One region of the Clostridium sp. CTA-19 genome, then DNA from elsewhere that is predicted to be linked to it. Evidence: riboswitches for the same ligand, from Rfam matches in the RefSeq annotation. Region 1 holds a riboswitch; each other region holds the start of a gene.

Region 1 (11,302 bases):
ATTTAATAATGCAATAATCTAAAACAATTTAGGTATACAACTAATCTATTTTATATAAATTTGCAAAACAAATTATATTATTAGGTTAAAAAATGGATTAAAGTTTAATCTTAAAATATTAAACTGTTACCTTTTAGCTCTTAATTAATTGTAGTTGTACTTATTTTTTCTTAACTGATAACAAAAATTTAATGAATAAATTTAAGTCTGAATTTGCAGCTCTATAGGTAGTCTCAACTTTAGTTAATAACTGTTTTTAAGATTTAAATAGTCAAAGCTAAATGCTAAAATATGTATAAAGTTTTTATTTTAGGGAGGCTTTTTTATGAATATTGAATTTAGAAAACCAAATAAGTATGATGGAAAAGACATAGCTACATGGAGATATGAAGGTATTTATTCATTTTATGACAATGATAAAACAAAAGAAAAACAGCAATGGGCATTAAATATACATAATGAAAAAGATACATTTGTTATGTATAATGAAGAAAATAAATTAATAGGAAATTGTTGTTTCTATTTTGATGATGATAACGTAAAATTTAATTTTGGGGTACAAATGAGACCAGACTTAACTGGAAAAGGAATGGGTGATGAAGTATTAAAATTTATACTCAAATTTGCTAAGGAGAACTACAAATTCAATGAAATATATTTATTAGTTGCTAAATTTAATAAAAGAGCAATAAAACTATATAGTAATTTAGGATTTGAAATTTTAGAAGAATTTATATGGAATGTAAATGGAGAAGAAACAGAATTTATAGAAATGAAGAGATTTTTGTAAAAATAAGTAAGTGTAATAGATGTAGATTATTAAATTGTTTTCATAATATTTCCTTATTAAAACACCTTTTTTAGTGGAATACTATTTAAAAGTAAAAAAGAAAGGGTGTTAAATATGATTTCATCACCAGGAAGAAGATTTTTGGCTTATATTCTTGATATTTTAGTCAGTTTTATATTAGCACTTATAATAAGCCTTTTTATAGGATTGCCTAGTATATTTATAGCAGATACTGAAAATATAAATAGCTTTTTTAGTGGATTATATGCAGTTTATATAGGGGTATTAATATTATCTACAATAATAATACAATTTTACTTTTGGAGTAAAAGTACTTCAATGGGGAAAGCAATTTTGAAGATGAAAGTTTTAGATAAAAGAACTCATCAACCAGTGGGATTTTTGAAGATGGTTTTAAGAGAATTAATTGGAAAACAGGTATCAGGATTGTTTTTTGGTTTAGGCTATATATGGATATTTATTGATAGAGATAATCAAGCATGGCATGATAAAATATTTGACACTATAGTTGTTGATCAATAAAAGTATATGTTTTTTTAGACTACCTAATGTTAGGTAGTCTATTTTTATATAATAAATTGTAAACAATGTAAATATAATATTAGATAATATAAAATAAAATTTTAAAACAACGATAAATATAGATAACATAAAAAATATTTTAATATTTGGGAGGGGAGAATTGTGAGAAAAAAGAAAATACGTACATTAAAAACAGAATTAATTGTAATGGTTATTTTAACAAGTATTATTCCTATTTGTCTACTTGGATTAGGGTTAAATAAAGCTCAATATTCTGCATCAAAAACTGTTTTTATAAATGAAACTTATAAAAATATACTATCAGTTGAAAAAGAGATTGAAACATTAGTTTTAAAAAATACAGAATTTATAGAAATTTTATCACAGGATCCATATATAATAGATAGCTTTAAAGAAGATAGCTTTAAGGAAAAAACGTTAAAGGTATTTAAAAGTATAAAAGATAATAATGAAAATGTGTCTTCTGTATATATGGGGTCAATTAAAGGAGAAACATTATTATATCCTAAAAAGGAGCTATCAAATTATGATCCAAGAACAAGGCAATGGTATATAGATGCACAAAATTCAGAAAGCATAGCTATTACTCCACCTTATTTAGATGCGTTCACATCAACAAATATAATAACTATATCAAAAAAAATTACTAATGAAAAAGGAGAAATACAAGGTGCTTTAGCTATAGATATACAGCTTTCTAAGTTATCACAAATAGTTTCTAATTGTAAGATTGGTAATAATGGATTTTTAATTGTTGCATATAATGACGATAATATAATAGCTAGCAGCAAAGAAGAATTTTTGATGAAAAACTTATCTCAAGAGAGTTATGGTGAGAATTTAAAGTCTATAAAAGATGAATCTACAATGAATTTAAATGGAGAAAATTATACTGTAAAAAAATTAGAAAACAAAAACACAAATTATTCATTATATGGGTTTATATCAAATGATGATATATATAAACTAACTCTTTCAAATATTAAATTCACTATTATAATAACAATGTTAATATTTATAATAGCTATAATATTAACGGTTATCTTCTCTAGAAAGATAACTAAAGCATCTAAAATAATAGTAGATGTTTTATATAATTGTAAAAATGGGAATTTTAAAGAAAAAATTGATACATCTAAAATTGACAATAAAGAGTTTTTGGAGATTGCTAACGGAACCAATATGATGATAGAAGATATAGTTTTACTTTTAAATAATGCATTTAATACATCTAAAGAAGTTTATGATAAGTCTAATGAATTAACTAGCATATCACAGGAATCAGACAATATAAGTAGTAATATAGCTCAAGCTATGGGGGAAATATCAAAAGGAGCAATAGAACAATCATCATCATTAGAAAAAACTGTTAATTTATCTTTAGAATTAGGTGATAGAGTTAAAGCATCTGTTGAGTATTCTCAAGAAGTAATAACAAAGTCTAATAATACAATGGATTCTGTTAAAAAAGGTAAACAAGTAATATCACAACTTAAAGATATGCAAAATGATATTACAAAAAATATAGAATTGACAGTGGAACGTTCAAAAATATTACAAGATAATTCTCAAAAAATAAATATTATATTAGATACTATAAAATCTATAACAAGTAGAACTAATTTATTAGCATTAAATGCAAGTATAGAAGCAGCAAGAGCAGGGGAAAGTGGTAAAGGATTTGCAGTTGTAGCAGAAGAGATAAGAAAGCTTGCAGAACAATCATCACAATCAGCTTCTGAAATTGAAAGTATAATAAAATTGAATATTAATGATATAGATAAAGTCGTAAAGGATATTAATAATACCAATATAACTATAAATAAAGGAAATGAGAATGTGGAAAGTACATTTGAAGTGTTTACAAATATAAATATGGAAATATCAAATCTAAAAACATTGATAAATCAAGTAAATGATAATTTAAAACAAATAAATGTGGCTAAAAATGAATTTATTGAAAATATTCAATCTATATCAGCAGTTTCAGAAGAGTCTGCAGCAGCAACAGAAGAAGTATCAGCAGCTACTGATGAACAAAATATAAAAATGAAAACTCTACTTAATTATTCAGAGGAACTTAAAAATATATCTAAAAAGTTACATGAAATAATAGAAAAATTTGAAATATAAAGGTAATAACAAGTGGCTATATTAGAATGAAAAAACTTATTCTAAATATAGTCACTTTTCTACTTTAGATAATATAAACTTCATTAAATAGATAGCATAAATTCTATTTATTTAAAATATAGTTTAAAACGTTAATTGAATAAATTGTAATTTTATAAAACATTATGTAAAATAATTATATAATTTACAAAAATAAGGGGGCATAATTAAATGAACAATTACTTATCAAATGCAAAAAAAGAAGTTTCTATGGCTTTAATAATTAATTTTGGTATTACAGCTTTAATGGGGATTATATTAGTGGTAGCGTATAAAAAAATACCAACAATGAGTACTTATGATTTTGCAGTGGTTCAAATGCTGTATCCAGCCTTTGCTACAATCATTACAATTAAATATTTTAATAAAGGAAAAATTGATAAAGAATTAAATATATTTTTCAATGTATTTATTGCAACTACTATAGTTTCTATCATTTCATTACTAGTATGTACTTTTTTCTTTAATGATAATCCTAAAATTTTAAGCTGTATTATACAGGGTATTGTTACTATATCCAATATCATTTTTATCATGCTTATATTTTCCAATGAAAATAATTCCTTTAAAAGATTTAATTTGAAATTTACTAAAAATTTTAAAAAAGTTGTTATAATTTTATTAATTTTTATAAGTTTATTTATGATAACAACGTGTATAGCTCTAGTACATGATAATAGTACTACTTTTAAGTTTTCTACCTTAATTATACATCTAATTACTTTACCAGTTTTATTAGTTTTTAATTTATTTTTTGAATTTATTATGTTTTTTGGAGAAGAATTTGGATGGAGGGGATATCTTCAGCCAAGATTACAAAGTATTTTTGGAAAAAGATTAGGAGTTTTAATATTAGGAGCAATTTGGGGAATATGGCATTTGCCGCTTTGTTTTACATTATACAGTCCAGAAACACCAATATATTGCGTTATAGCACATATAGCCCATTGTATACTTTTAAGTATATTTTTAGGATATGCATATATGAAAACTGAAAATTTATGGGCACCAATATTAATTCATTTAATAAATAATAATTTTGCAGGAATTTTTAGTAGTGGAAATTACGAAGCAACTTTTGAATTAGAAACATTATTAGTAGGAATAGCAATTAATGTTATTATTTTTGTACCGTTCATATTTACTAAAGAATATAAGAAAGATATAGGGAAACAAGCTCAAATTTAAATTTATTCAATAACTTTAAAGTATTTTTATACAAAATATAGTGTTGAATTCCAAGTGATTCAGAGCATGTCTCACTATTTTAGGTATCCAAGTTTTGAAATGGATAATTTTAAAAGTAAAATTGGAATCCTATAATAATACCCAAATAAATATTTAATCATTTACATGTGTAGATATAAATACTTTTATCACACTAAAAATACACATGAAATCCTTATTATTAGTTGAGAAATATATTTAATTAGAAATTAAGATTTAGGAAAAAATTAAATAAACAATTTAAAAAATCAATTGAATTTATTGTAAAAAGGTGAAATTTTATGTAAAATAGTTATATAGTTGATACAATAAAATAAGGGAGCGTGATTCAATGAACAACTATTCATCAAATGTAAAAAAAGAGATTTCTATAGCTTTAGCAATCAATTTTGCTATTACAGCTTTAATTGGAATCATACTTTTTGTACTATATGAAAAAATACCTTCAGAAAGCATTCAGTATTTTGGTGCAGTTCAAATGCTGTATCCAGCCTTTGCTACAATTATTACTATAAAATATTTTAATAAAGAAAAGCTTAGCAAACCGGTAAATATATTTTTTAATATTTTTATAGCAACTACTATAATTTCTATTTGTGCTTTATTTATATGTACTTTTTTCTTTAGTAATAATCCTAAAGTTTTAAGTTTTACTATCCAAGGTATTATTGCCATAGCTAGTGTTGCTTCTTCTATTGTTATATTTTCTAACAAAAATAAAGATTTTGAAGGTTTAAATTTAGAAATTGGTAAAAATTTTAAAAAGGTTGTTATAGTTTTATTGATATTTGTTGGTCTGTTTATAATAAGGGCAGGTGTAAGTTTAATAGTGCAGCCGGATGATTCTTTTAAAGTTTCAACTTTAATTTTCACCTTAGTTTTTCTACCTTTAAGCTTATTTTTTAGTGTAGTTTTTTCTTTCATTATGTTTTTTGGAGAAGAATTTGGATGGAGAGGATATCTTCAACCAAGATTACAAAGTATTTTTGGAAAAAAACTAGGAGTTTTAATATTAGGGCCAATTTGGGGAATATGGCATTTACCACTTTGTTTTACATTATATAGCCCCAAAACACCGATACATTGTGTTATATTTCATATAGCCTATTGTATACTTCTAGGCATATTCTTAGGGTATGCATATATGAAAACTGAAAATTTATGGACTCCAATATTAATTCATTTAACAAATAATGCTGTAGCAGTTGCTCTTTCTGGTGGAAGTTATGAATCCAACTTTACATTGAAAACACTATTATTGGGAATAGCAATTAATGCTATTGTTTTTGTACCATTTATATTTACTAAAGAATATAAAGAAAATAATAATATAACGACAAACATGTAAATGTTTTAAAATTAAATTCTATAATATTTTGCAAAAAATAGCTCTAAAGATTTATTAAAATAAAATAAGTCTTTAGGGCTTTAAACTTTCATATATTATACAAATAAGTATTGTAAAAAGGGGAGTTTGATAATTATGAAAAATATAAAGAAAAATAAATTAACCACTATTTATGTATTAATTTTAATAATAATTCCATTAGTAGGAACCATAATTTATAAAAATACTAATTTCTATGTTGGTTCAGATAGGTACTTATTATGCAAGAATGCAGGTGAACGAAAAGTTAGGTTGCTTGAAGATTTAAATAATACATCAAATGGAATAAACTTTGATTTTAAGGACTTTACAGGTATCTGGGACTTTATAGAAGTGACTTCTAAAGAAGATGAGAGAATAACTATAGATGATAGTAGTAAAATTTATAAGGGCAAATGTTATACTGTAATTTTAGATTCTGATTACAATATAATAGCTAAAAATAATGAGTTAGATAAGAAATCCACTATAGAATTTGATGCTATAAAAAATAAAAAGTACTTTGTTAGAATAGTTGGGAAAAATGCCAATGGGGTTCTCGATGTGAAAATAAATGGTAATGATAATGTAAATATATCACATAGAGGTTTTTTTGATTAAAGTTTCATTCTAAAATGTAAATATTTTCAATCATTGTATAGCATTTTAGCACCACTTTCATAATTTTTATCTAATATTAGATTTATAAATTTTTAAGTTTCTATTATATAAGTATATTAAAGAATCAATTGTTAGCTTGTATGTTGTTAGGAAAAAATAAAGAAAATAAAAAAATTATAGTAAAATAAATAGTCTTGAATATTTTAGGCGAAGATGAAATTAATGTTATAATTATAATATAGGATTTCAATTGTAAAATTAAAATATAGAGGATGGGGAATTTATGATGAATAAAGAAAATTTAAATAAAATCAAGACAGATATTGATAATTATTTTAACAATCTATCAGAAGATGATAAGTTTAGTGGAGAGATATTAGTTTCAATTAAAGGAGAAAAAATAATTAGTAAAGCATTTGGTATGGCAAATTATGAGTTAGATGTACCTAATACGACTAGAACAAAATTTCGTATTGGATCAGTAACAAAACAATTTACAGCTGCAGCAATACTACAATTATATGATAAAGGATTATTAGATATAAATGATACTTTAGATAGGTATGTTCCCAACTATCCTAAAGGAAATAAAGTAACTATTCACCATTTATTAACTCATACATCAGGGATATTTAATCATACTAGTATTAAAGGGTTTGTAGAAAGCATTATGAAAAATCCTCATAATGCTGAGAGTCTTATTGAAGAATTCAAAGACTGTCCTTATGATTTTGAGCCAGGAACTAAACATCTATACTCAAACTCAGGGTTTATTCTATTAGGATACATAATAGAAAAGATTTCTAAAAAAAGTTATAAAGAATATTTACAAGAAAATATTTTTGACAAACTTTTAATGAATGATTCTGGTTATGATGATCATATTGAAGTCATTAAAAACAGAGCAAGTGGTTATGCTCTAAAAGAAGATGAAAAAACTCTTTTAAATTGTGATTTTATAGATATGACTATACCATATGCTTCAGGCTCATTATATTCTACTGTAGAAGATTTATATCTTTGGAACAACGGACTATTAGAAGGCAAAGTTATTAGTAAAGACTCGTTAAATAAAATGTCTAGTAAGTATGCTGATGCTGGAAAAGAAGGATACTATGGGTATGGACTATTTATAGATGAAATAGAACTTGGGGGGAAAGTTAGGAAAAAAGTATATCATGGTGGAGGTATACCGGGATTTTTTTCAGAGAATGATATTTTCCCAGATGATGATATACAAGTAATTATGCTAACTAATATAGCCACAATGAAATTTGCGCCTAAAATAGATGCAGTGGAATCAATTATTTTTAAATATATACAATAATAAGCTTACGTTATCCAAATACCATGAAAATTCATGGTATTTTTTAGTGTATTTATTGTTATATAGGATTTAATCATGAAGTAATATTGAAAAAGTAAATATAACATTGTAATTTTATCGTCGTTTTATTCATATATATAATTTAATACATATTTAATAAAAATAGGGGGATTTAAAATGAGTAAATTAGATACTGAACCAACTCCACCGGATTATATGGGCGTTGCACCTGGCTGTCTGGGGTTTATTATTGGGGGTATATTCTCCTTACTAATTTTGTTCGTGGATTCCATACAAGAGAAATTTTATAACTTCTTTTGTTATGATTTAGGGCTAAGCGATGGATCATGGAAAATTATAGTTATAATCTTAATCATAATTCCTCCAATTATAATTCCTACAATTTGCTTATTAATAAACTTTACATTAAATAAGACTATATATAAAACTAAATTTGAAAATAGACTAAAAGAGTATAACATCAAACTAGAAAAATATAATTTAGAAAAAGTATTAAATGAGCAAATAATAAAAAACGGTGTACCTGAAACAGCAAAGATAGTTATTTGTAACAGATTTTCCTTGATAAAAATGATTAATAACACTGAATTATATGTATGGATTAAAGATGATAAATTATGTTTTGCTAATAAATATCATTCTATAATAATAAAATTATTAGAAATTCATAGAGATGATATTTTACATTTTTTAAAACAGGATAGAGGAATTCATAATAAAATAATAACATCAAAGGATTCTCAATCTAAAAAAGAGGATATTACACTGGAATTTATTAATAATAATAAATATGAGCAGTTGTTTTTTCATATATCAGCCTATGATACACTAAAAGATTTAATTCCTGAAAAAGAAATACAATTTGTTAATGATAAAAATAATTCTCAGTTAATAGATAATTGCACCACAGTATATGAAAAACTTAGAGAATTGTCTAGATTAAAAGAAGAAGGAATTTTAACAGACGAAGAATTTACTGAAAAGAAAAAAAAGTTGTTAAGTGAAGTTTAAATTTATTTGATAGAATACTTTAATTTTGTTTAACTATACTTTAAACTCATAATATGGTAAAATTTATTTGATGAATTAAATAGTTATTTTTGCGGGGGGACTACTTGTAGTTGAGAAGGTAAAACCTGACCCTTTGAACCTGACAGTTAACACTGGCGTAGGGAAGCAGCTTGTTTAAGTCTATTGAATTTGATAGAGTGCTTCTCAGTGTGAGAGCGCTCTTTTTTGAATTTAAAATAATTTAAAAGGTGGTACTCTCTATATTAATAGTTATTTTATCAGCCTTGTTAGTTTTTTATTTTTATAATAAAAAACTAACAAAAATAAAGGGAGGAAATTTTATGAAAAATGTACTTAGTATTGCAGGATCTGATTGCAGTGGAGGTGCTGGAGTACAGGCAGATTTGAAAACATTTTCAGCTCATGGAGTATTTGGAATGAGTGTTATTGTATCTGTTGTAGCTGAAAACACAAGTCGTGTAATAGATATACAAGATATTACACCAGAAGTAATTGAAAAACAGATAGATGCTGTGTTTGAAGATATTCAAGTAAGTTCTGTAAAAGTTGGCATGTTATCAACTCCACCTTGTATGAAAGCTGTTGCTAAAAAACTTTTACAGTATAAGCCACAAAATGTTGTTATTGACCCTGTAATGTATGCAAAAAATGGTTGTCAACTAATGGATACTAATATAGTAGATGAATTAATAAAAATAATTATTCCATTTGCTGATGTACTTACTCCAAACATACCAGAAGCAGAAAAAATATCTAATATGAAGATTAGTACTGTTAAAGATATGGAGATATCAGCAAAAAAAATATATAAAATGGGCTGCAAAAACGTAATCATAAAAGGTGGTTATGGCAGTGGTAATGCACTAGACATATTATATGATGGAAATAAGTTTTATCATTTTGATAATCCTCGTATAAATACAAAAAATACACATGGTACAGGTTGCACTTTTTCTTCGGCTATTGCTGCTAACCTTGCACTTGGATTGAATATTCAAGAATCAGTAAGTGAAGCAAAAAAATATGTTACTACAGCAATAGAGCATTCCTTAGATATTGGAAAAGGAAATGGTCCTACACATCATTTTTATGATTTATACAAAAATGGTCTGAAAATAATAAAAACTAAGCAACTTAAATAGCTTAATAAAATTTATAGTTAAGTTATATTAGTTTTAATTTAAAAAAATAGATGATGGTGTTTAGTTATGAAAGGAGTCTAAAAATGGATTTTAAAGCAGCTATTTTTGATTTAGATGGAACAGTATTAAACTCTATGGACGTGTGGGAAAAGATAGATATAGATTTTTTAGCGAAGCGAAATCTGAATGTTCCAGATGGATATATAAATGAAATTTGTTCTCGTAGTTTTTTAGAAGCTGCAAATTATACAATAAACTTATTTAATTTAAATGAGAAGGCTGATGATATTATTAATGAATGGAATGATATGGCTATACATGAATACAGCAATAATGTTAAATTAAAGCCTTATGCAAAGGAATATATTATATACTTAAAAGAAATTGGAATTAAACTATCAGTTGCGACAGGATTACCAACAGCACTTTTTGAACCTGCATTAAAAAATAATGGCATATATGACTTATTTGATGCTATTTGCTCAACGGATGAAGTTGAACGCGGCAAAGAATATCCAGATATCTTTCTTCTATGTGCAAAGCGTATGAAAGTGAATCCAAGGGATTGTATAGTTTTTGAAGATGTATTACCTGCTATTATAAGTTCTAAAAGGGCAGGTATGAAAGTTTTTGGTGTTCATGATAAGTATTCAGAAATGTATAAAATTGATATTAAAAAAATTGCAAACGGTTATTTGTATAATTTTAAAAATGCACCTCATCCTAAAAATAAATAGTGCTGTTTTTATATGTGATTATAGCAAGTGGATTGTGAAAATGTGTTAGTAATCAATTTTATCTATAGAATCATGTTAGCATGTTACTAAAAAAGAAATGAAATAAAGTTCAAAATTAAAAAAAATTTAGTAAACAGGTATGATAAGTTAAATATTATCATACCTGTTATTTCATAAATTTGTTTTATTTCTAGAATTTTTTATAGTGTATGTTACAAAATCAACTAAGCCAATACCACAAGATATTGCTAATGCTTTAGTAAAATTAATTTCTAACCATTTTATAAAATAACCGATAATACA
Region 2 (11,302 bases), on a different contig from region 1:
TAAAAATAAAAATTATATCAGGAGATAATCCGATAACTGTTTCAGCTATAGCTAAGAAAGTTGGAATTAAAAATGGAGAAAAATATATTGATTCTAGATTACTTCCAGAAAGTGAAGAAGAATTAGCTAAAGTTGTAGAAGAGACATGTGTATTTGGTAGAGTGACACCTCATCAAAAGAGAAGAATAGTTAAGGCTTTAAAATCTAATGAGCATACGGTAGCTATGACAGGGGACGGAGTTAATGATGTTTTAGCATTAAAGGAAGCTGATTGTGGTATAGCTATGGCTAGTGGTGCAGATGCTACAAAGGCGGTGGCACAACTTGTACTTATGAATTCAGATTTTGCTTCATTACCAAGTGTTGTAACAGAAGGACGTCAACTTATAAATAATTTAGAAAAAGTATCAGAACTTTTCTTATCTAAAATAGTATATTTTATAATTATGTGTATATCATTTTCGCTATTAAGATTACCATTTCCTATTACTCCATTTCAATTAACTTTAATTGGGAGTATAACTATAGGAATACCATCATTTTTCTTAGCGTTAGCACCTAACAAAGAAAGAATTAAAAAGAATTTTTTGAAAAGAGTTTTACAAGTGTCAATACCTAATGGGGTGATGATAGGGATAAGTACTACAATTGCTTTTCTTGTGGGCTTTCATAGTGGACTTTCTATGAAACAGTCTTCATCATTATCTTTAGTTGTGTTTACTGCATTAAGTTTATTTGTTGTATTTAAGGTGTCAAGGCCATTAAATCTATATAGAATATTGATATTGTTTGGAATGGTATTATTGTTTATAGGGGCGTTTACTATACCGTTTGTAAGAAATATTTTTGATATAGCACCATTTGTTACTACAAAAGCTAATGGAATGCTTATAATAACTATTATAGGAACGTTAGGTATGATATTTATACCTAAAATAGTAAAAAAAATAATGAATAAGCCGCAGGTTTGTTAAAATAAAGGGGAAATTATTAAATAATAGAGCAAATTACTTGTCTATTTCACGAAATCTTGTGTTGGCAGGACCTAATAATAAACAATTATTACTAGAATCTGACAGTATTGAATTTCATAAAATATATGTTGTAATTTGCTTCTATTATTTTCTTTTATATCCATAAAAATAAATTTTTATGGATATAAAATAGTTATTTAGAAAGTATAAATCAAGTTTTTGAACTATTATTTTATAAATAATCTGTTTAAAAGGAGAATGTCTATGAATTTGAATTTACCTAAGGAGATTTGTGATTTGATAGATATGGATAACATAGAAAAAGTATGTATTGGATGCTCTAAAGCTGAAGTATTTAAAATTAATATGCAAAATAGAAATGCCTATTTGAAAACATGTAAAAGTAAATATGAAATATTTAAGCAAGAAGTGAATTTACTGGATTGGCTCAAAGGAAAGATAAATGTTCCAGAAGTATTACTATATATAGGTGATTGTAATAATCAAATTTTAATAATGTCAGAAATAAAGGGAGAAAATACGCTGAATTTACTAAGAAAAAGTTGTAACAAAGAGTTAATAATAAAAAATTTAGCTAAAGGATTAAGAATGATTCATGATATAGATATTAAAAACTGTAATATATTTCAAACTTTAGATGTTAAATTAAAAGAAGGAAGAAAAAATATAGAGCAAAAACTTGTGAATTTTAATTGTAGTAAGGATAAAAATTATTTAGAAATTGCTAATAAATTAGAGAGTATGAGGCCTGAATGTGAAGATTTAGTATTAGTTCATGGAGATTACTGTCTACCTAATATAATTCAACATAACGGAAAAATAAGTGGTTTTATAGATTGGGGAAGAGGTGGTATTGGCGATAGATATCAAGATATAGGAATTGCATGTAGAAGTATAAGAACTAATTTTGGTGATGATCATTATGTAAAATTATTTTTAGATGAATATGGTTTGGATAAATATGATGCTAATAAAATTGCTTATTATATTTTATTAGATGAATTATTTTAAATAAATACAGTAGTACAATTCTAGAATACAATCTAAGTTAATTTTTAACTATAGGTTGTATTTTTTATAAAAGTCGAAATTTAAACTAATTTGTAAAAAAATACATAATAATGTAGACTAAAAAAAACACATGAAATATAATAATATTAAAGAGGTAAATTAAAAAATAATTAGGCATCTTAATTTATTATGGTATAAGATTATAAAAATTTTATAGATGAGGTTTATTATGAATTTAGAGTTAACTGAAGACAAGAAAACAATATCCAGGTTAGATATTAATAAAATAATTATGTATATAGCATTGATTTTACTTATTATAAGTTTTTTAGGAGCATTTTATATTAAATATTTACCAATAGATAAATATATTACGGCCTATGATTTTAAAATAATAAATGGGACTTTAGCTATTATTTCTATGGCTAGTTGCTGGATTTATTATTATACATATAAAAAAAGTGATTTTTTTATAATATCTTTATTTTATTTAAGTTTTACAGTGGAAAGATTATATATTAATTTTAAGTTGTATAATCAAAGCCATGATTTAAATGCAAGATTATCATTGATTATTGGTGCATATATTTTAAGAACAGTATTAATTACATTTACAGTTAAAAAAGAGCAGAATAAATTAATTAAATTAATGGAAAACAATAAAATTTTTTCAATAATTACAATAATAATATTAACAATATTACTAAATAATTTTGAATTAAATTTATCAAAAATTAATAATAATATGTTTAAACAAAATTTGTATTTAAATATAAATTGCATTTTTATAATTTACTATATTTTCATATTAACTTTACTTACGAAAAAAAGTGAAAAGAATAAAGATTTTATATATACAATTATTATTTTAAGTTTAGGTTTTTTTACAATAAAAAGAATTTATTTATTATATTTTATAAAATTTAAAATAGAAAATATATATATTAGTTGCAATATATTAACTTTTTTAGGTTTTAATTCACTTATTTTAGGATTATTCATTGAAATGATTATAAAAGAAAAAGAAAGTGATAGATTAAAAAAAGAGTTAAAGATATTTTATGAGCTGGCTGAATATAATCAAAGAAACGAAATTGTAGTATATGACGAAAATGAAAATATAGTGTATGCTAATAAAAAAATAAGAGAATCTAGCTGCAATAAGTTTAGTTCAAGAGAAGAACAGAATAAAGAACTTGAATTAAGGTTGAAAAAAAATATTATTTTTAATGATAAAAAGGAAATAGAGTTTAAAATCGAGAAGGATGGATTATATAAAAAAGTGCTGTTTAATGATGGAAAAGTTCATAACTTAGACATACAAAAGATTCACCTTAATAATAATGTTGATAGGATGGTATGTACATTAGTAGATATGTCAGATGAATATGAAGCACATAAAAGATTAGTTATAAGCGAAAATAAATTAGCAACAATAACTGAAAATATTAAAGACTTAATAATAACAATAGACAATAATGGAATAATAACATATGTTAATAATGCAGTTTTAGAAACTTTAGATTATGATAGGAATGAGCTTAATAATAAACATTATAGCAAACTAATTAATTTTAAAGTTTGTAACAATAAATTTTTAGATTCAGATTATGAAAATCATATTTGGATTAAGCATAAAATTTTAACTAAGCAAGAAAAATTGATTGTAGTAGATTCCTTAATAAGTAATATGCTAAACGAAGAAGGACAGGCTATAGGAAAAATAATAGTTTCTAGAGATCTTAGCTGTAAAAATGAAGTTGATATTTTAAAAGAAAAATATGATGAAATAAAAGAATATGATAGAATAAAGACGGAAATTTTTTCTAATTTATCTCATGAAGTTAGAACGCCGATAAATATAATATATTCATCTGTACAACTTTTAAATAATAAGAAAAATTTAAGTACAGAGGATTTTCTATGTTCTTATGATAAATATGAGAGTATTATAAGAGAAAATTGTAATAGAATGCTTAAACTTGTAAATAATTTATTAGATATAACTAAAATTGAAAGTGGATTTATGAAAATGAATTTTAAAGATTATAATGTAGTTAAATTAATAGAGGACGTAACAATGTCAGTAGTTCCTTATGCTGATATAAAAAATATAAACATTATATTTGATACAGACTTTGAAGAGTTGGAGATAAAAAGTGATAAAGATAAATTAGAACAAGTAATTTTAAATTTATTATCTAATGCCATAAAATTTACAGAAGAACAAGGAAATATATTGGTGTATATTTCCAAAGAGGATGATTTTGTTATAATACGAGTTAAAGATGATGGTATAGGTATACCAAAAGAATTTAGGGAGCATATATTTGACAGATTTGCACAAAGTAATAAAAATTATAACAAAGAAAAAAGTGGGACAGGTATAGGATTAGCATTAGTAAAATCTTTAATAGCTCTACATGATGGCAAAGTTTATTTAAATGAGGAATTAGAAGAAGGTAGTGAATTTATTATTAAACTTCCTATTGTAAAGTGCAATTGCAAAGATGAAATGAATATGTTATTAATGAATAATAGTATAAAATCGGTAAATGAAAAAGTATCAGTAGAATTTTATGATTTATATTAAAAACCAAAATTTACTTTGGATTATTTTGTATAACAATAGTATATTGAAAAAAATCAATATAGAGTAGAGATATTTTAATATAATCACTGTATTTTAAAAATTTTATCTATACAATATTATAAAATTTGTGGTATCATCTAACTTTGTAATGATAAATTAAATAAACAACATAAACTTAGAATAAAAGACAGATACTATAAATAAATAAAGTTAAATATTAATAGTTGATATAGTGAGTAATTTATAAATAAAATACTCACTATTATTAATTAAAAATTTAAATAAAGGTCATAAATTAATAAAAAAATTAAGTCTTAATAAGTGAGGGTGAAAAAATGAAAATAGGATTCGATCATAAGAAATATCTTGAAGAACAATCAAAATATATTTTAGAAAGAGTTAATAATTATGACAAACTATATCTTGAGTTTGGTGGAAAATTATTATTTGATTTACATGCAAAAAGGGTTTTGCCAGGTTTTGATGAGAATGCAAAAATAAAATTATTACATAAATTAAAAGAAAAAGTTGAAGTTGTTATTTGTGTATATGCAGGGGACATTGAAAGAAACAAAATAAGAGGTGACTTTGGCATTACATATGATATGGATGTTTTAAGACTAATAGATGATTTGAGATCTTATGAACTAGACGTGAATAGTGTTGTAATAACTAGATATGAAGGTCAACCAGCAACTAAAGTATTTATAAATAAGTTAGAACGTAGAGGAATAAAAGTATATAAACATAAATCTACAAAAGGATATCCAACAGATGTAGATACTATAGTTAGTGATGAAGGATATGGACAAAATCCGTACATAGAGACAAGTAAACCAATAGTAGTTGTTACAGCACCAGGACCAGGAAGTGGAAAGCTTGCAACATGTCTTAGCCAGTTATACCATGAGTATAGAAGAGGTAATGTAGCAGGATATTCGAAGTTTGAAACATTCCCAGTTTGGAATGTACCTCTAAAACACCCTCTTAATATAGCTTATGAGGCTGCTACAGCAGACTTAAAAGATGTAAATATGATAGATTCATTCCATTTTGATGCTTATGGGAAAGTAGCAGTAAACTATAACCGTGATATAGAAAGTTTCCCAGTTTTAAAAAGAATTATAGAAAAAATAACTGGAGAAGAGGCTGTCTATAAATCTCCAACAGATATGGGCGTTAATAGAGTTGGATATGGAATAATTGATGATGAGGTAGTAAAAGATGCATCACAGCAAGAAATTATTAGAAGATACTTTAAAACAGCATGTGATTATAAAAAAGGTTATGCAGATAAAGATACGTTCCAAAGAGTAAAACTTATAATGGAAGAACTTAATTTAAAAGAGCAAGATAGAAAAGTTGTAATGCCAGCGAGAGAGCATTCAGCAAAACTTAAAGAAAACTGTGCAAAAAATGAAATATGTCCAGCAGTAGCCTTAGAACTTGAAGATGGAACTATATTAACAGGTAAAAGTTCAAATGTTATGGATGCAACAGCAGCAGTAGTATTAAATGCTATTAAACATTTTGCTAATATATCAGATGAAATACATTTAATATCACCAGTTATATTGGAACCAATAATAAACTTAAAGTCTAAAACATTAGGTAGTAAAAACACAGCATTAACATGTGAAGAAATATTAATAGCACTTAGCATTTGTGCAGCTACAAACCCTATGGCACAAGTTGCTATGGCAAAATTACCAATGCTTAAAGGATGTCAAGCACATTCAACTACAATATTAAACAAAAATGATGAGCAGACATTTAGAAAAATTGGAATAGATATAACTTGTGACCCAGAATATCCATCAGAAAATCTTTATTACAATTAAATAGAATATATTTTTTATAGGGCAATCTCAAAATACAATAATATAATAAAAGGGATTGCCCTTTTATTATGTTTAAAGACAACATAGGGATATAAAAGTTAAACTAAAGTTATATATTAAGAGTTTATAGTTTAAAATTATATGTTAAGTTTTAACTATGATTGATACAATTAAAGGCTTTATGTATAATAAAGGCTAGTGATTTACATGAAAAATATGAAGATATATTGTAAGATATGGAGTGATTTAATATGAGAATGAGAAGAAAGCCGTGGGCTAGGCCAGAATTAGAGAGTTGTGATTTCTTTGTTACTAAACCTAGTGAACATAAAGGGAAATGGAAAGAAAGTTTTAAAAAAGTTCAACCTTTATATTTAGAGTTAGGTTGCGGAAAAGGTACATTTATAGCTGTACATGCTGCAGAAAATAAAAATATTAACTATATAGCTATAGATATAAAAGATGAAGTTTTAGTTTTAGCAAAAAGAAATATAGAAAATGCAGTTGATGAAAAAGGAAGAAAAGTTGATAATGTAAAACTTATGGCACAGGAAATTGGTCTTATTGAAGAGATGTTAAATGAAGAAGATGAGATTGAGAAAATATATATAAATTTTTGTAATCCGTGGCCAAAAGAAAAACATAAAAAAAGAAGATTAACACATACAAGACAATTAAATAAATATAAAACCTTTTTAAAAAAGAACGGAGAAATATGGTTTAAAACTGATGATGATGAACTTTTTGAAGAGTCATTAGAGTATTTTAAAGAGTGCAAGTTTAATATAAAGTACATAACTTATGATCTACATAAAAGTGATTTTGAAGGTAATGTTGTAACAGAACATGAAGAAATGTTTACAGCACAAGGAATAAAAACAAAGTTTTTAATAGCAACATTATAATAAAATTTATAATAAATGTACGGTGATAAATTTTTGTTATCAGTTGAGAAAAATAAGTACAAATATAGTTAGTTAAGAATTATGAATTATGAATTATGAATTAAGAATTTAGGATGAAAGTGGCAACCACTTTCTGAAAATGATTTTAAAAAATCTATCAATATAATTTGCTTTGAAAATTTATAAAAAGATACGTTGAGAATTACTAGGAACGAAGTGAGTAGTAATAACCACAACTGTTCACTATTCACTCTTAACTTTTAACTAAAATAATCTGTTAGTTATTGATAAAATATTAATTTGAATTTTCTTATTTGATAAACAAATAAGTTTAAAATTTAATTTGGAACACTATAATAGATAAAAAGGAATTAATATTAATTAAGAATATTTAGTATAAATGTAGATATTTTAATATATTTGTTTTATAATAAATATTGAAAAGAGAATAATATAATTAGCTAGGGGTGCTATTAAAGCTGAGAGGTATTGATATACTAACCCTTGAACCTGAAATTGGATAATACCAGCGTAGGAAAGCGTTATTAAAACGAGAAGTTTTAGTTTTGTGCAAATTTTATAGTTTTATATTTAAGTATAAAAAGCTATATCCAAGTTGGGTATAGCTTTTATTGTGTTTAGAAAATTTTTAATTTTAAGATTAGGGGGGAGTTTTATGAAATTTACAGATTATTTATATTCAAGTTCGAAAGAGATATGGGAAGGCTACAAAAAACATCCATTTATATGTAATTTAGCTAATGGAACATTGGATAAAAATAAATTTATGAAATATCTTATACAAGATTATTTATACCTTAAGGAATATGCGAAAGTATTTTGTGTAGGGGTTGTAAAGGCGGATACTATGGAAGAGATGAAGTTTTTTTATAGTTCAACTAAGGGAACTATGGAAGATGAAACAGCAGTCCATATAAAGTATTTAACAGATCATGGTTATAAGATAGAGGATGTTGAAAAAATGGAGTATAACATTGCTACAATAAATTATACAAGTTATATGAAGTCTATAGCATTAACAGGGAATATAAAAGAAATAGCTATTGCAACATTACCATGCACTTGGAGTTATAATTATATAGGTAAGTATTTGTTAGAAAATTATAAAGATAATTTAGAAGAAAACTTTTATAGGCCTTGGATTGAAGAATATTCTTCTAAAGATTTTAATGATTTTACAGATGTATGGTTAGAATATGTAAATAAAATTTGCAATGATTTAAATGAAAAGGAAAAAAAAAGGCTAAAAGATATATTTGTAAAATGTAGCCTTTATGAAATGGAGTTTTGGAACATGGCAAATCAAGATATGTAAATTTGGTTATGTTATGCTGGTATATAAGTAAAAAATTTTCTTCTTTTCAAATTTAATTAGTGATTGATATTTATATTAAAATCAAAAGGAGTATGATAATGGTTATATTAGTTACAATACTTAGTGTAATTTTAATGATTATGTATTTTATAGACTTAAGAAAAGAAAAATTCAATATAAGAACTATGGTTATCACAGCTATGTTTAGTGCAATATCATTTGTACTTTATTTAATACAATTTATAAAATATCCTCAAGGTGGGGGGATTAGTTTATTTTCTATGTTACCTGTAATGCTTCTATCTATATTATATGGAAGAAGAGTAGGGCTTACAGGCGGTATGATTTTTGGACTTTTAAAACTGTTAAATGGAGCAACGGTAGTACATCCAGCACAGTTCTTATTAGATTATGTGCTTTCAACAATGGCGCTAGGGCTTGCTGGCACTTTTGGAAGTAGTAAAAAGTTAAATTTAATTGGAGGCTGTTTACTGGCAGTATCGCTAAGTGTATTTGTAAATATAGTATCAGGAGCAGTCTTCTTTGGGCAATATGCACCTGAAGGAATGAATGTTTGGTTATATTCATTTGTCTATAATATAAGTAGTGCAGGGGTAGAGGGATTGTTAACAGTTGGTTTAATGGCAGTTTTACCAATAAAAAGATTTAGTAAAATAGCTAAACCAGTATAAATTTATTTTATGTTTAAATTTTAATCTATTTTTCATGAATAAATTGAAAACTATCTTAAAATAAAATTTTTTAGGGTAGTTTTTTAATGCTTAATTTTAATATGTCACTTGACTTTTAGCTTGTTTAATTTTATATTTAACGGTGTATAATTATGAAATTATAATTTAAAATGCTATGAAATTTTAATTGTATTAAATGTTTGGAGAGATAAAGATGAAACGTAATACATTACCAATTAAAACAATTGTAGCTGTTGGAATTGGATCTGCCGTATTTATGATATTAGGTCGTTTTGGGTCAATACCAACAGGTATACCGAATACAAACATAGAAACTGCGTATGCATTTTTAGCGTTGATGGCGTTACTGTATGGTCCTTTAGCAGGATTTTTAATCGGTCTTATAGGCCATGGATTAAAAGATATAATTTTTTATGGTTCACCTTGGATAAGCTGGGTTATAGCATCTGCTATTATGGGGTTTATTATAGGCGTAGGTTGTAAAAAAATTAAGATTAATGAAGGGATTTTTGGGAAAAAACAGATTATTGTTTTTAATATTGTACAAATTATATCAAATATTGTAGCGTGGGGGTTACTTGCACCAAGCTTAGATATTTTAATATATGCAGAGCCTTCTAATAAGGTGTTTTTACAAGGAATTATAGGGGGAACATCTAATACTATTACAGTTGGAATATTAGGTACTATCCTTATAATAAATTATGCTAAAACTAGAACCCAAAAGGGTAGTTTAGATAAAGAATACTAAAAGTATACCGGAGAAACAACTCCGGTATTTTAATTGAAAAAATCAATATGTTGTAAAAATAGAAAGTTTAGGATGAAACTGTGGTACAAAGTTTTTTTAAGTTAAGGTTTTATTTAACAGTGTAAATATCATTTAGTGGATTTGTTGTTTTAGTTAAGCAATAAAAATATAATTGTGAAGTTCTATAGGGTTCCAAGTTGACTCTTAAATTTACTGATTCCAAAACTTGGATACCCAAAATAGTGAGACATGCTCGGAAATTCTTAAAATTCAACACTACATTTTGCATAAAAATATTTTAAAGTTATTGAATAAATTTAAATGCGAGCTTGTTTCCCTATATAATACAGGTATATATAAATAACGAATAGTTATTGTATAGATTTAAAAAGGAGGACGGTATATGAAAAAACCGATTTTAGAATTTAATGATTTTTCAGTTCAATATATAGTTCAAGCTAGACCTACATTAAAAAATATAAATTTGACTATATATGAAGGAGAAAAAGTTCTTATAGTAGGACCTTCGGGATGTGGAAAAAGTACTCTTTCAAATTGTATAAATGGGTTAATTCCTTTTTCATATAAAGCAGAGACTACTGGAAGTTTAAAAATTATGGGACAAGAGGCTAATGAATTAAGTATTTTTGAAATATCTACAATGGTTGGAACAGTACTACAAGATCCAGATAGCCAATTTATTGGACTAACAGTTGGAGAAGATATAGCCTTTAAATTAGAAAATTGTTGTGTCATGCAAAAGGATATGAAAGATAAAGTTGAATATGTAGCTGAATTAGTTGATATAAATAGTCACTTATATTCATCACCTCATAATTTATCCGGTGGTCAAAAGCAAAGAGTAACATTAGCAGGAGCTATTGTTGATGATGTAGATATATTGCTCTTTGATGAGCCTTTAGCGAGTTTAGATCCAGCATCAGGAAAAACATCTATTGAATTTATAGATAAAATACAAAAGGAAACTAATAAAACAGTTTTAATAGTAGAACATAGGTTGGAAGATGTACTACATTGTGATGTTGATAGAATAATAGTTATGAATGAAGGGGTGATAATAGCTGACACTACACCAAATAAGCTTTTAGCTTCAAATATTTTAATTAAAAATGGAATAAGGGAACCTTTATATATAA
Region 3 (11,302 bases), on a different contig from region 1:
ATATCCAGTCAAGTATATTCTTTCAGCATCAATGTTATAATCATTTTCAACCTTATCCAATAAATCTTTTAAAGCATTAAACTGCATTTCCCATATCTCACCATTAGGACATTGAGGAGAGACTACAATAAAAGGGAAATCATCGTTTGATCTTAATATCTTATGTATACCCCATTTTTTTACATTCTCTATATTCTTTCCACGTTCACCTGAACCGTGCAAAGAAAGAATTAATGGCATTTTTACATTTGTGTTATAACTTTTTGGCAAATAGACAAGATAACTCAGTGTTGACTTAATATCTCTTTGAAGTTTAAAATTTTCATAACTCATTCAAAGCACCTCACTTAATTCTGTTAAAATATAATTTTTATAAAACTTCAGGTTGAATTTAAAAATTACTTGTTTTAGAACTTGGATATTTAAAATAGTGAAATATGCTGTAAAAAACTTAAAATTTAACATTATATTTTGTATAAAAATATTTTAAATTATTGAATGAACTTAAATGGGGAATTTTTATATATATATCCTTATATCTATTTTTTACAAGTTATAGTTATTTGGAAAATAATAAAATAGAACTATGATAATTATAACATTTATACCAATATGTACAATAAAATGAATATAGATTTTCTTCTTTGAAATAAGTTATTTTATATAAGTATAGGTTGCATTGCCATAATATGAATCTCTAGCTTATTAAAAAAATGTATAAAATTTGAACGTTGAGTTAAAATATAGTAAAAAAATAAATTTAGACTTTACAGAAGAAATTTATGGATGTATAATAGGTTTAAATTATTTATAAGTTAAAATAAAATTGAAATACAAATAAGAAAAGTAACATAAAAAGTAAAATATTTAGAAAAATAATTTATATTATATATAAAATTTTAGGAGGAAAATTATGAGTACACTTAATAGAAATAAAGTATATTTTATGCATCATCATCACTAGAGACTTGGTCTGCTTAACTGTAGATACAAGTCTATTGCCGTAGGCTTGTATCTCTAGGTGATGATAAATTAAGTGTAAACATAATTTATTTAAACCGTGTAGGTATATGCCTACACGGTTTTTTGTCGTATAAGGCATATGAAAAGAAATAAGTTTAATTTAAGGAGAGAGTAAAAATGAAAAAAGAAATAATCAAACCAAGTATATTACCAGGATTTATGGAACTATTACCAAATGAGCAAGAAAAATTTAATGACATAGTAAATAAAATTTTAAATGTATATGAAAAGAACGGTTGTTTAGCTATAGACACTCCTATAATAGAAAAAGCTAATGTGCTTCTTGCAAAGACTGGTGGTGAAACGGAAAAGCAAGTTTATAGTTTTACAAAAGGAAAGAATGATTTAACACTAAGATTTGATTTAACAGTACCTTTTGCTAGATATGTAGCTCAACACTATAATGAATTAACTTTCCCATTTAGAAGATATCAACTAGGAAAAGTGTATAGAGGTGAGAGAAATCAAAAGGGGAGATATAGAGAGTTTTATCAATGTGATATAGATGTTATAGGCAAAGATAAATTAGCTATAGAAAATGATGCTTGGGTTATAAGTTTAGCGTCAAAAGCATTTAAGGAAATAAAACTTAAGAATTACAAATTTCAAATTAGTAATAGAAAAATATTAAAAGGAATCTTAAAGAGTCTAAACATAGAAAACTCAAATGAAGTTATGATGTTGATAGATAAATACGACAAAATTGGCAAAGGAAAGTTTATTGAAGAACTTACATTTTTAATAGGAAATGAAAAAACTTTATATTTAAGCGATATTTTAGATATTAAGGGAAGTAATAAAGAGATATTGGAGTCTCTTGAAAGACTAAATATTAAAGAAGATTATTTTATAGAAGGCGTAAGTGAGCTTAAGAAAGTAAATGAAATTCTAAAAGTTTTAGGTGTTGAGGATAATGAATTTGAAATTAATTTGAAAATTATTAGGGGGTTAGATTATTATACAGGAACAGTTTTTGAAACTTTGCTAATAGGAAATGAAACTTATGGTTCAATATGTTCAGGGGGAAGATATGATAATTTGGCAGAAAATTATACAGATAAGATATTACCAGGGGTAGGAATTTCTATAGGTATGACAAGATTATTCTTTGTTTTAAAAGAAATAGGATTTATAGAAAATTATAATGTGAAAGGAAAGTTGAATTATTTAATAATACCAATAGGTGATACATTAGAATATTGTGGAACTGTTATGAAAAGCCTAGAGAAAAAGGGTTATGGAGTTACTATATATTTTGAAGAAGATTCTTTAAAAAAGAAAATGAATTATGCCAATAAATTAGGTATAGAAAATGTAATTTTAATTGGTGAAGAAGAGAAAATAAAAAATGAAGTAAAGGTAAAAAACATGACTTTAGGAAAGGAATTTGTAACAGATTATAACAATTTATAGAAAACTAATGTGAAATTTAAATTTATTCATCAAATTTTTGTTATCAGTTGAGAAAAATAAGTGTAAATATATTTAGTTAAGAACTATTCACTCTTAACTTTTAACTAAAATAATCTGTTAGTTATTGATAAAATATTAATTTGAATTTTCTCATTTGATAAATGAATAAATTTAAGATTTAATTTGGAACGCTATAAACATAGATAAGTAGAAATTAAAAATTAATAAGGAAACTGGTATATTCCAGTTTCCTAAAATTAAAGGAGAAGCATATTATGAGTTTATTTAATCCTGTTATCATATCTATTACAGTAATGATAATTTTATGCCTTTTAAAATTAAATGTAATACTGTCATTGTTAATTTCAGCTATAGTTGCTGGAATTACAGCAAATCTAAGTGTGGGACAAACTATGTCCTTATTAATAGACGGAATGGGTGGAAATTCTGAAACAGCCCTTAGTTATTTATTGTTAGGAGCTTTGGCTGTAACAGTAAATAAAACAGGTCTTTCAACTATACTAGCTAAAAAAATATCTAAGGTAGTTAAAGAAAACAAATTTACTTTTATGTTAATAATAGCAGTTATAGCTTGTTTTTCTCAAAATCTTATTCCAGTACATATAGCCTTTATACCAATCTTAATTCCAGCACTTATACCTATTATGAATAAATTGAAAATTGATAGAAGAGCTGTTGCCTGTGCTTTAACATTTGGGTTGAAAGCTCCATATATAGCTATACCAGTAGGATTTGGACTTATATTTCAAAATATTATAAGAGATCAAATGATAGCTAACAATATAGAAGTTACAACTGGCATGGTAAGTAAAGTAATGTGGATACCAGGAGTGGCTATGATTATTGGACTTTTAATAGCTATATTTTTTAGCTATAGAAAACCTAGAGAATATAAAAATGTAAATTTAGAAGAGTTTTCAAATGATAATGAAGATATAAAAATGACAAAGACACACTGGACTGTATTAATGTCTGCTATAGTAGCTTTTGTGGTTCAGATTTTGACAGGGTCATTGCCCTTAGGTGGGTTATGTGCAATTATAGTTTTAATTGTAACAAGAACTATTAAATTTAATGAAATTGATAATTTGATGAATGGTGGAATTAAAATCATGGGTTTTATAGCCTTTGTAATGCTTGTAGCTGCTGGATATGGAAATGTATTAAGAGAAACAGGCGCTATAGAATCTTTTGTTAATTCTATAGTCGTATTAGTAGGACAAAGTCAATTTCTTGGAGCATTATTAATGCTTTTAGTAGGACTTCTTATAACTATGGGAATAGGAAGTTCTTTTGGAACTATTCCTATATTAGCAACTATATACTGTCCATTAGGACTTAAATTAGGTTTTAGTCCTTTATCTATAATTATATTAATTGGAGTTGCAGGAGCATTAGGAGATGCAGGGTCGCCAGCATCAGATAGCACTCTTGGGCCAACATCTGGACTTAATATAGATTCCCAACATGACCACATTTGGGATACCTGCGTGCCAACATTCCTTCACTATAACATACCACTATTTATATTTGGGTTAGTAGCTGCTTTGATTTTTTAATATAGGGAAAAATTATATTATAGGGATATAAGTTGAAAATTTAATTCAAATTTATGAACAAGTTTTAAACTTCAACTAGATAAAAATTATAAACAACCAACTATTTAAAGGTCTACATCCATTACAAGAGGGACAGACGCGTTAAGGTTTATTTTACCATACTTTAGGATAGGTGCTTTTGATGATTCTAGTTTCTCTTCAACACTGCTCAAAGTCGGTCCCAAACATCTACGTAGCTATGCTACTTTTTTAGGACCGGCTTCAAGTTATATAAGTTTTATTGCGAAACCATTGATTTCACTCACAAAATAACTTACGGAAAATATACTTTGGTACGCCTGTCCTTCTTGTTACGGTGCTACATTTAAATAATAATCTTAGCTTAGTTTTATATCCTAAATTTAGATTTTACTTTATTAAATTAAAAAGAAACTGGATTTAATCCAGTTTCCACTGTAACTTTTAACTATTACTTATTAACTCTTAACTGCTTTAGGGACTGGCTAACCCTTTTTGTTTATGGAAGTTACATTCAAAGAGTTTGTTTTATTTTATGGTGCTACATTTGTCGTGCCTGTCCCATTTGTTACGGTGTTATACTTAGATATTAATCTTTACTTGATATTTACTCCCAAACCTAAGTTTTATCTAATTCAACAAACTACTTAAAGATAAAAAAATCATTATTATTTACCAAAAACTATTAAATCATCAATTATTTTAAAATCGTTTTTCTCATAAAACTTTTGTGCTGGATAACCTTTTTCTGTGTTTAATATCATTCCGTTCATTCCCTGATTTTTAATAGTTTTTTCTATTTCTTTCATGAACCAACTTCCAATACCTTTTCCCTGCATTTCATAGCTAACACAAAATTGGTCAATATAATATTCCATACCTTCTATCCATGGCTTTTTCATACCAACACTTAATGCTACAATTTTGTCATCTAACATAGCTACATAACCTAGAAAGTAGTTATTGTTAAAGTGATTATTGAAGAAATTAACTACTGGATCTCTTGAGTCGTAAACATCATTCCATGGTTCTTCAGAAAATGTGTTTATAAATAAATCAACACATTGATCAAGCATATGTTTTTTCATTTCTAATATAACTAAATTTTTCATTTTATTCTTACCCTCTGCTTCTTAATAAATATTTAAGTTATTATAACATAATTTTGTAAATACAACAATTTTTACAAATACAATAAATTTAAAATTAATATTCTACTGTTAGTTAATAGCTTATTTTAATTAATAGTCTTTATATGTTTAAATTAAATGTGAAATAGTGTAATCTATATTTATGTTAATATAAGGAGTTCTAAAGTAATACATTTAATGTTTATATTATTGATAGGAGATTAAAATGAAATTTAAGGAATTTGGAAATAGGGAATTACCTACGATAATATTTTTGCACGGTGGAGGATTATCTTGGTGGTCTATGGAAAAAATTATCAAGGATTTCAGTAGTGAAAATCATGTTGTGGCCCCTATAATTGATGGACATGGTGAAGATGGCAAAACAAATTTTATAAGTATAGATGACAGTGCTGATAAATTAATTTCATTTATAGATGCTAATTGTGGTGGAAGAGTATTTGCACTTGTTGGATTATCCATTGGTGCTCAAATTATAACTGAAATATTGTCTAGAAGAAGTGATATTACTAAATTTGCAGTTATTGAAAGTGCTTTAGTTTACCCAATTAAAGGAACAAGATTTTTAGCAGTACCAACTTACAAAATGTTTTATGGTTTAATAAAGAAAAAATGGTTTTCAAAATTACAAGGAAAAATACTAAATGTTCCTGAAGAAATGTTTGAACGTTATTATAAGGATAGTTTAAATATAACAAAAGAATCTTTAGTTAATATTACATTGAGTAATGGGAATTATATATTGAAAAACACAATTAAAAATACAAAAGCTAAGGTTCTAATTATTGTTGGAGAAAAAGAGTTAAAGATTATGAAAAAATCAGCAGAAGAACTGCATAACACTATTTTAAATAGTCATTTATATATAGCTAAAAAAATGGGACATGGGGAACTTAGCTTAGTTAATTATGAGGAATATGTTAGTCTCATTAGAAATTTTTTTGTTTGAAAAATGTAGTATTTTTTAAGCGAAATAGCTTCAATTGGAATTGTATATATAAATAAACAAGTATTTACAATATAGTTTTGTAGCTGTATAATGAACTTAACTTAATAAAGATTTGCTAGGGGAGCCAATAGTGGCTGAGAGGAATTTTAAGTTTCGACCCTTTGAACCTGATATGGTTAACACCAACGTAGGGAAGTAAGATAGGAAAATATTTAAATTTGAAATAAAATTATAACATATATTTTCATAAGAGCTTACCGGTTGGTAAGCTCTTTTTATATGCAAAGAACATAGCAAAACCCCATAGTAGCTTTATTAAGATAATTTTAGAGAGGAGGGATAGCATGATTGTAAACGGTAAAAAAAAGAATTATGAAGGCTTTTCAGTTAGTGAAACGATAAAAGATTTAGAACTTGATGCAGATAAAATTGTTGTTGAACTGAATTTAAAAATATTACCTAAGGAAGAATACGATAAAACAATATTAAAAGAAGATGACAAAATAGAAATAGTTGCTTTTGTTGGAGGGGGATAAATGCTTATTAAGGTGAATGGAAGAAGCGTTGAAATAAGTGAAAATGTATCTATAAATAATATAAAAGAAAAAATGTATCCTAATTCAGATATGGTAATTATAAACGGGTTTCCAATAAAAGAAGATAAGATTTTAAAAGATAAAGATGAATTGACTTTTATAAAAAAGGGTGAAAAACCAAAAAAAGAAGAACTAGAAACACTAATGGTTTCTAGACATACAAAAGGTGTATTTGAAAAACTAAAGAAGTCAGTAGTAGGTGTTGCAGGATTAGGTGGACTTGGTTCTAATATAGCAATATTTTTAGCAAGAATAGGAGTCGGAAGGTTAGTATTAGTAGATTTTGATGTAGTAGAGCCAAGTAATTTAAATAGACAACAATATTATATAAGGAATATAGGGATGAAAAAAACTGATGCAATTAAAGAAATTATTAAAGAAATTAATTCCTATATTTTAGTGGAAGTTGTAGATAGATATTTAGATAAAGACAATGCTATCTATACATTTAAAGATTGTGATGTTGTTATAGAAGCTTTTGATAATGCAAAGTGTAAAGCAGAGCTTGTAAATGCTATTTTACTTAATACAAATAAATATATCATTAGTGGAAATGGAATGGCAGGTAGTTTTTCATCTAATTCTATAATTACTAAAAAGATTAATAGTAGATTTTATGTTTGTGGAGATGGAGAAAATGAGGCAAAAGAAGGTTCAGGCCTTATGGCTCCAAGAGTAAGTATAGCTGCAGGTCATATGGCAAATATGTCAGTGAGGATATTACTAGGTGACAGTGAAGTGTAGAGGGGGAAATGTTATGAATGACAAATTTATAATTGGCGGAAAAGAGTTAAATTCTAGATTGTTTATTGGAACAGGTAAGTATGCATCAAATTCTATTATTCCTGAAATAGTTAAAAGTTCAGAAGCTCAAGTAATTACTATGGCAGTAAGGCGAATAAATTTTGATGATAAAGAAGAAAATGTAATAAACCATATACCTAAAGATATGGTATTGCTACCAAATACATCAGGGGCAAGAAATGCAGAAGAAGCAGTGAGGATTGCTAGACTTGCAAAAGCGATGGGATGTGGAAAATGGATTAAAATAGAAGTAATAAACGATTCAAAGTATCTTTTGCCAGATAATTTAGAAACTTTAAAAGCTACAGAAATATTAGCTAAAGAAGGTTTTGTAGTTTTACCGTATATGAATCCTGACTTAGCAATGGCAAAACGAATGATAGAAGCAGGTGCGGAAGCTGTTATGCCATTAGGGGCACCTATCGGAACCAATAGAGGCTTAAAAACAAAAGAATTGATAGAAATAATGATAGATGAATTAAATAAACCAGTGATTGTAGATGCAGGTATTGGTTTACCTTCTCATGCTTGTGAAGCAATGGAGTTGGGAGCTAGTGCGGTTCTTTTAAATACTGCAATATCATCAAGTAATAACCCTATTCTTATGGCAAGCGCCTTTAAAAAAGCTGTAGAAGCTGGAAGGGAAGCATATTTGGCTAAAGCTGGTGTTGTATCTAAATTTGGAAACGCATCATCACCTTTAACTGGATTTTTAGAGTAATGTCATTTTTAAAGGTTATAGAAAAATACGAAAAATTTAATTTTGAAGATTATTTTAATAGGGTTACAGATGAAGATATAAAAAGGTCTATATACAAAAATAAATTAAATGAAGAGGATTTTTTAAACATAATATCGCCTAAAGGTGAAAAATATCTGGAAGAAATAGCTCAAAAGGCTCATGAAATATCTAATAGGTATTTTGGGAAAACCGTTCTTTTATATACACCATTATATATTGCTAATATGTGTGTTAACAGATGCGCATATTGTTCTTACAATCATGATAACAATATTTTAAGAGCAAAGTTAACTATGGAAGAAATAGAAAAAGAAGCGAAGGCCATAGCTAAAGAAGGATTTAAACATATAATTCTTTTAACTGGTGAAAGTCCTAAAGATACACCAATAGAATATTTAGTAGATGCAATAAAAGTACTTAAGGATTATTTTCCTTCAATTACATTAGAAGTACAACCATTAAGTGAAGAAGATTATAAAAAAGCTATAGAGGCAGGTGCTGATGGATTAACAGTTTACCAAGAAGTATATGATAGAGAAATATACAAGAAAGTACATTTAGGTGGTCCAAAAAGAAATTATAATTTTAGGCTTGATGCACCAGAAAGAGGTGCAAAAGCAGGTATGAGAAATATAAGTGTAAGTGCACTGTTAGGATTAAATGATTTTAGAAAAGAAGTGTTTTTAACAGCACTACATGGAAAATATATTAAAGATAATTACCCAGGAGTAGATGTAGCTTTTTCGGCACCAAGAATACGTCCTCATGCTGGAGCTTTTCATGATATATATCCAGTAAGTGATAAAAACTTAGTTCAGTGTATTTTGGCATTAAGATTATTTCATAATAACTCAGTTATAAATATATCTACAAGAGAATCAGCAAGTTTTAGAGAAAAATTGATTCCACTAGGAGTTAATAAAATGTCAGCGGGCGTATTAACAGAAGTGGGAGGACACTGTAAAGACACAAAGGGCAAAGGGGAATCACAATTTTTAATAAGTGACCAAAGTAGTACAGAAGATGTGAAAAAAATGATAAAGAGATTAGGGTATCAACCAATTTTTAAAGATTGGGAAAGAATTTAGGGGGAATAAAAATGAATTATACAACACAAATGGATGCAGCTAAAAAAGGCATAATAACAAAAGAAATGGAAATAGTAGCAAAAAAAGAACAGATAGATGTGCAAGCCTTAAGAGAGTTAATTGCTAAAGGACAAGTAGTAATTCCAGCTAATAAAAATCATAAATCTTTAAGTCCTGAAGGTATAGGAAAAGGAATGAAAACAAAAATAAATGTTAATCTAGGAATATCAAAGGATTGTTACTTTATAGAAAAAGAAATGGAAAAGGTGAAAAAAGCAATAGAGATGAAGGCAGAGTCTATAATGGATCTTTCTAACTATGGAAAAACTGCTGAGTTTAGAAGAAATCTTGTAGAGTATTCACCAGCTATTATAGGAACAGTGCCAATTTATGATGCTATTGGTTTTTATGATAAGGAATTAGATGAAATAACAGCGAAAGAATTTTTAGATGTTGTTGAAAAACATGCAAAAGATGGTGCAGATTTTGTTACAATCCACGCTGGATTAAATAAAGAAGCAGCTGATACATTTAAAAGAAATAAAAGATTAACTAATATTGTTTCAAGAGGTGGCTCATTATTATTTGCATGGATGGAAGTTAATAATAAAGAAAATCCATTTTATGAATACTATGATAGATTATTAGACATTTGTGAAGAGTATGATGTTACATTAAGTCTTGGAGATGGATGCCGACCAGGATGTAATGCAGATTCTACTGATGCAGTTCAAATTAAGGAGTTAATAACATTAGGAGAACTTACACTAAGAGCATGGGAAAAAAATGTACAAGTTATAATTGAAGGTCCTGGACACATGACATTAGATGAAATTAAAACAAATGTGCTTTTAGAGAAAAAACTTTGTCATGATGCTCCATTTTATGTTTTAGGACCACTAGTAACAGATATAGCACCAGGTTATGACCATATTACTTCAGCAATTGGTGGAGCTATAGCAGCAGCGGCAGGAGCAGATTTCTTATGTTATGTTACACCAGCAGAGCATTTAAGATTACCTAATATAGAAGATATGAAAGAAGGTATAATTTCAACTAAAATAGCAGCTCATGCAGGAGATTTAGCTAAGGGCATTAATGGTGCTAGAGAATTGGATGATGCTATGAGCAAGGCAAGAGCAGAGTTAGATTGGGATATGATGTTTAAATTAGCTTTAGATAGCGAAAAACCTAAAAGATACAGAGAAGAATCTATGCCTGAACATTCAGATACCTGTACAATGTGTGGTAAAATGTGTGCCGTTAGGAATATGAATAAAGTATTAAAGGAAAAAGAAATTGATATATTTAATAACAAATAGACAGCTTGTACAAAGTGATGAAGAGTATTTTCAAAAGATAGAAGCTGCTGTAAAATATGGCATTTGTAGAATAATATTGCGTGAAAAAAATGTTTCTGATGATGTCTTATTAAAATATGCAAAGGCTATTACAAAAATAATAGAAAATACTAATTGTAAATTAATAATAAATTCTAATGAATTTGTATATAAAAAAGTGAAACCTTATGGAATACATTTACCTTTCGAAATGTTTTTAGGGTATGAAAAGAATAAGGATGAAATAGTAGGAGTATCTATTCATTCTTTAGAAGAAGCAATAAAAGCAGATAAACTTGGAGCTACATATATTTTAGCATCTAATATATATGAGACAAAATGTAAGGAAGGTTTAAAAGGAAAAGGTGTAAAATTCATAGAAGAGATAAAAAAACATGTCTCTTGCAAAGTAATTGCATTAGGTGGAATAAAACAAGACAACATGAAAGAAGTTTACAACTCAGGAGCTGATGGAGTTGCTATGATGAGTGCTTTTATGAAGTAACTTTATTATAAGGTTTTATTTCAAATTTCATAATTATTATAACTAAAGTGGATAAATATAAATTTGTCCACTTTACTATTTAATTTATATAGC

What was found. Region 1 has a riboswitch for thiamine pyrophosphate ahead of thiD (bifunctional hydroxymethylpyrimidine kinase/phosphomethylpyrimidine kinase). Riboswitches for the same ligand answer to the same signal wherever they lie in the genome.
Region 2: linked by a shared signal. The riboswitch ahead of tenA (thiaminase II) and the one ahead of thiD (bifunctional hydroxymethylpyrimidine kinase/phosphomethylpyrimidine kinase) in region 1 are both predicted to bind thiamine pyrophosphate.
Region 3: linked by a shared signal. The riboswitch ahead of thiS (sulfur carrier protein ThiS) and the one ahead of thiD (bifunctional hydroxymethylpyrimidine kinase/phosphomethylpyrimidine kinase) in region 1 are both predicted to bind thiamine pyrophosphate.

Annotation. Positions count from the first base shown of each region.
Region 1 is NZ_BAAABH010000002.1:45,262-56,563, forward strand. It holds gene ACYUE0_RS01440 (GNAT family N-acetyltransferase) at 326-790, shown strand; gene ACYUE0_RS01445 (RDD family protein) at 905-1,333, shown strand; gene ACYUE0_RS01450 (methyl-accepting chemotaxis protein) at 1,496-3,487, shown strand; gene ACYUE0_RS01455 (CPBP family intramembrane glutamic endopeptidase) at 3,698-4,714, shown strand; gene ACYUE0_RS01460 (CPBP family intramembrane glutamic endopeptidase) at 5,085-6,101, shown strand; gene ACYUE0_RS01465 (hypothetical protein) at 6,237-6,740, shown strand; gene ACYUE0_RS01470 (serine hydrolase domain-containing protein) at 7,027-8,067, shown strand; gene ACYUE0_RS01475 (SHOCT domain-containing protein) at 8,245-9,099, shown strand; TPP riboswitch at 9,183-9,281, shown strand; gene thiD (bifunctional hydroxymethylpyrimidine kinase/phosphomethylpyrimidine kinase) at 9,441-10,262, shown strand; gene ACYUE0_RS01485 (HAD family hydrolase) at 10,346-10,999, shown strand; gene ACYUE0_RS01490 (hypothetical protein) at 11,171-11,302, opposite strand, start outside.
Region 2 is NZ_BAAABH010000009.1:103,157-114,458, forward strand. It holds gene ACYUE0_RS07125 (cation-translocating P-type ATPase) at 1-974, shown strand, start outside; gene ACYUE0_RS07130 (APH(3') family aminoglycoside O-phosphotransferase) at 1,239-2,006, shown strand; gene ACYUE0_RS07135 (sensor histidine kinase) at 2,236-4,599, shown strand; gene ACYUE0_RS07140 (DUF1846 domain-containing protein) at 4,935-6,440, shown strand; gene trmB (tRNA (guanosine(46)-N7)-methyltransferase TrmB) at 6,692-7,345, shown strand; TPP riboswitch at 7,799-7,900, shown strand; gene tenA (thiaminase II) at 8,022-8,681, shown strand; gene thiT (energy-coupled thiamine transporter ThiT) at 8,774-9,373, shown strand; gene ACYUE0_RS07160 (ECF-type riboflavin transporter substrate-binding protein) at 9,588-10,145, shown strand; gene ACYUE0_RS07165 (ABC transporter ATP-binding protein) at 10,549-11,302, shown strand, end outside.
Region 3 is NZ_BAAABH010000021.1:44,852-56,153, forward strand. It holds gene ACYUE0_RS12325 (carboxylesterase family protein) at 1-333, opposite strand, end outside; gene hisS (histidine--tRNA ligase) at 1,141-2,436, shown strand; gene ACYUE0_RS12335 (Na+/H+ antiporter family protein) at 2,712-4,016, shown strand; gene ACYUE0_RS12340 (GNAT family N-acetyltransferase) at 4,703-5,146, opposite strand; gene ACYUE0_RS12345 (alpha/beta fold hydrolase) at 5,391-6,134, shown strand; TPP riboswitch at 6,242-6,345, shown strand; gene thiS (sulfur carrier protein ThiS) at 6,479-6,670, shown strand; gene thiF (sulfur carrier protein ThiS adenylyltransferase ThiF) at 6,671-7,474, shown strand; gene ACYUE0_RS12360 (thiazole synthase) at 7,488-8,255, shown strand; gene thiH (2-iminoacetate synthase ThiH) at 8,255-9,364, shown strand; gene thiC (phosphomethylpyrimidine synthase ThiC) at 9,376-10,686, shown strand; gene ACYUE0_RS12375 (thiamine phosphate synthase) at 10,664-11,209, shown strand.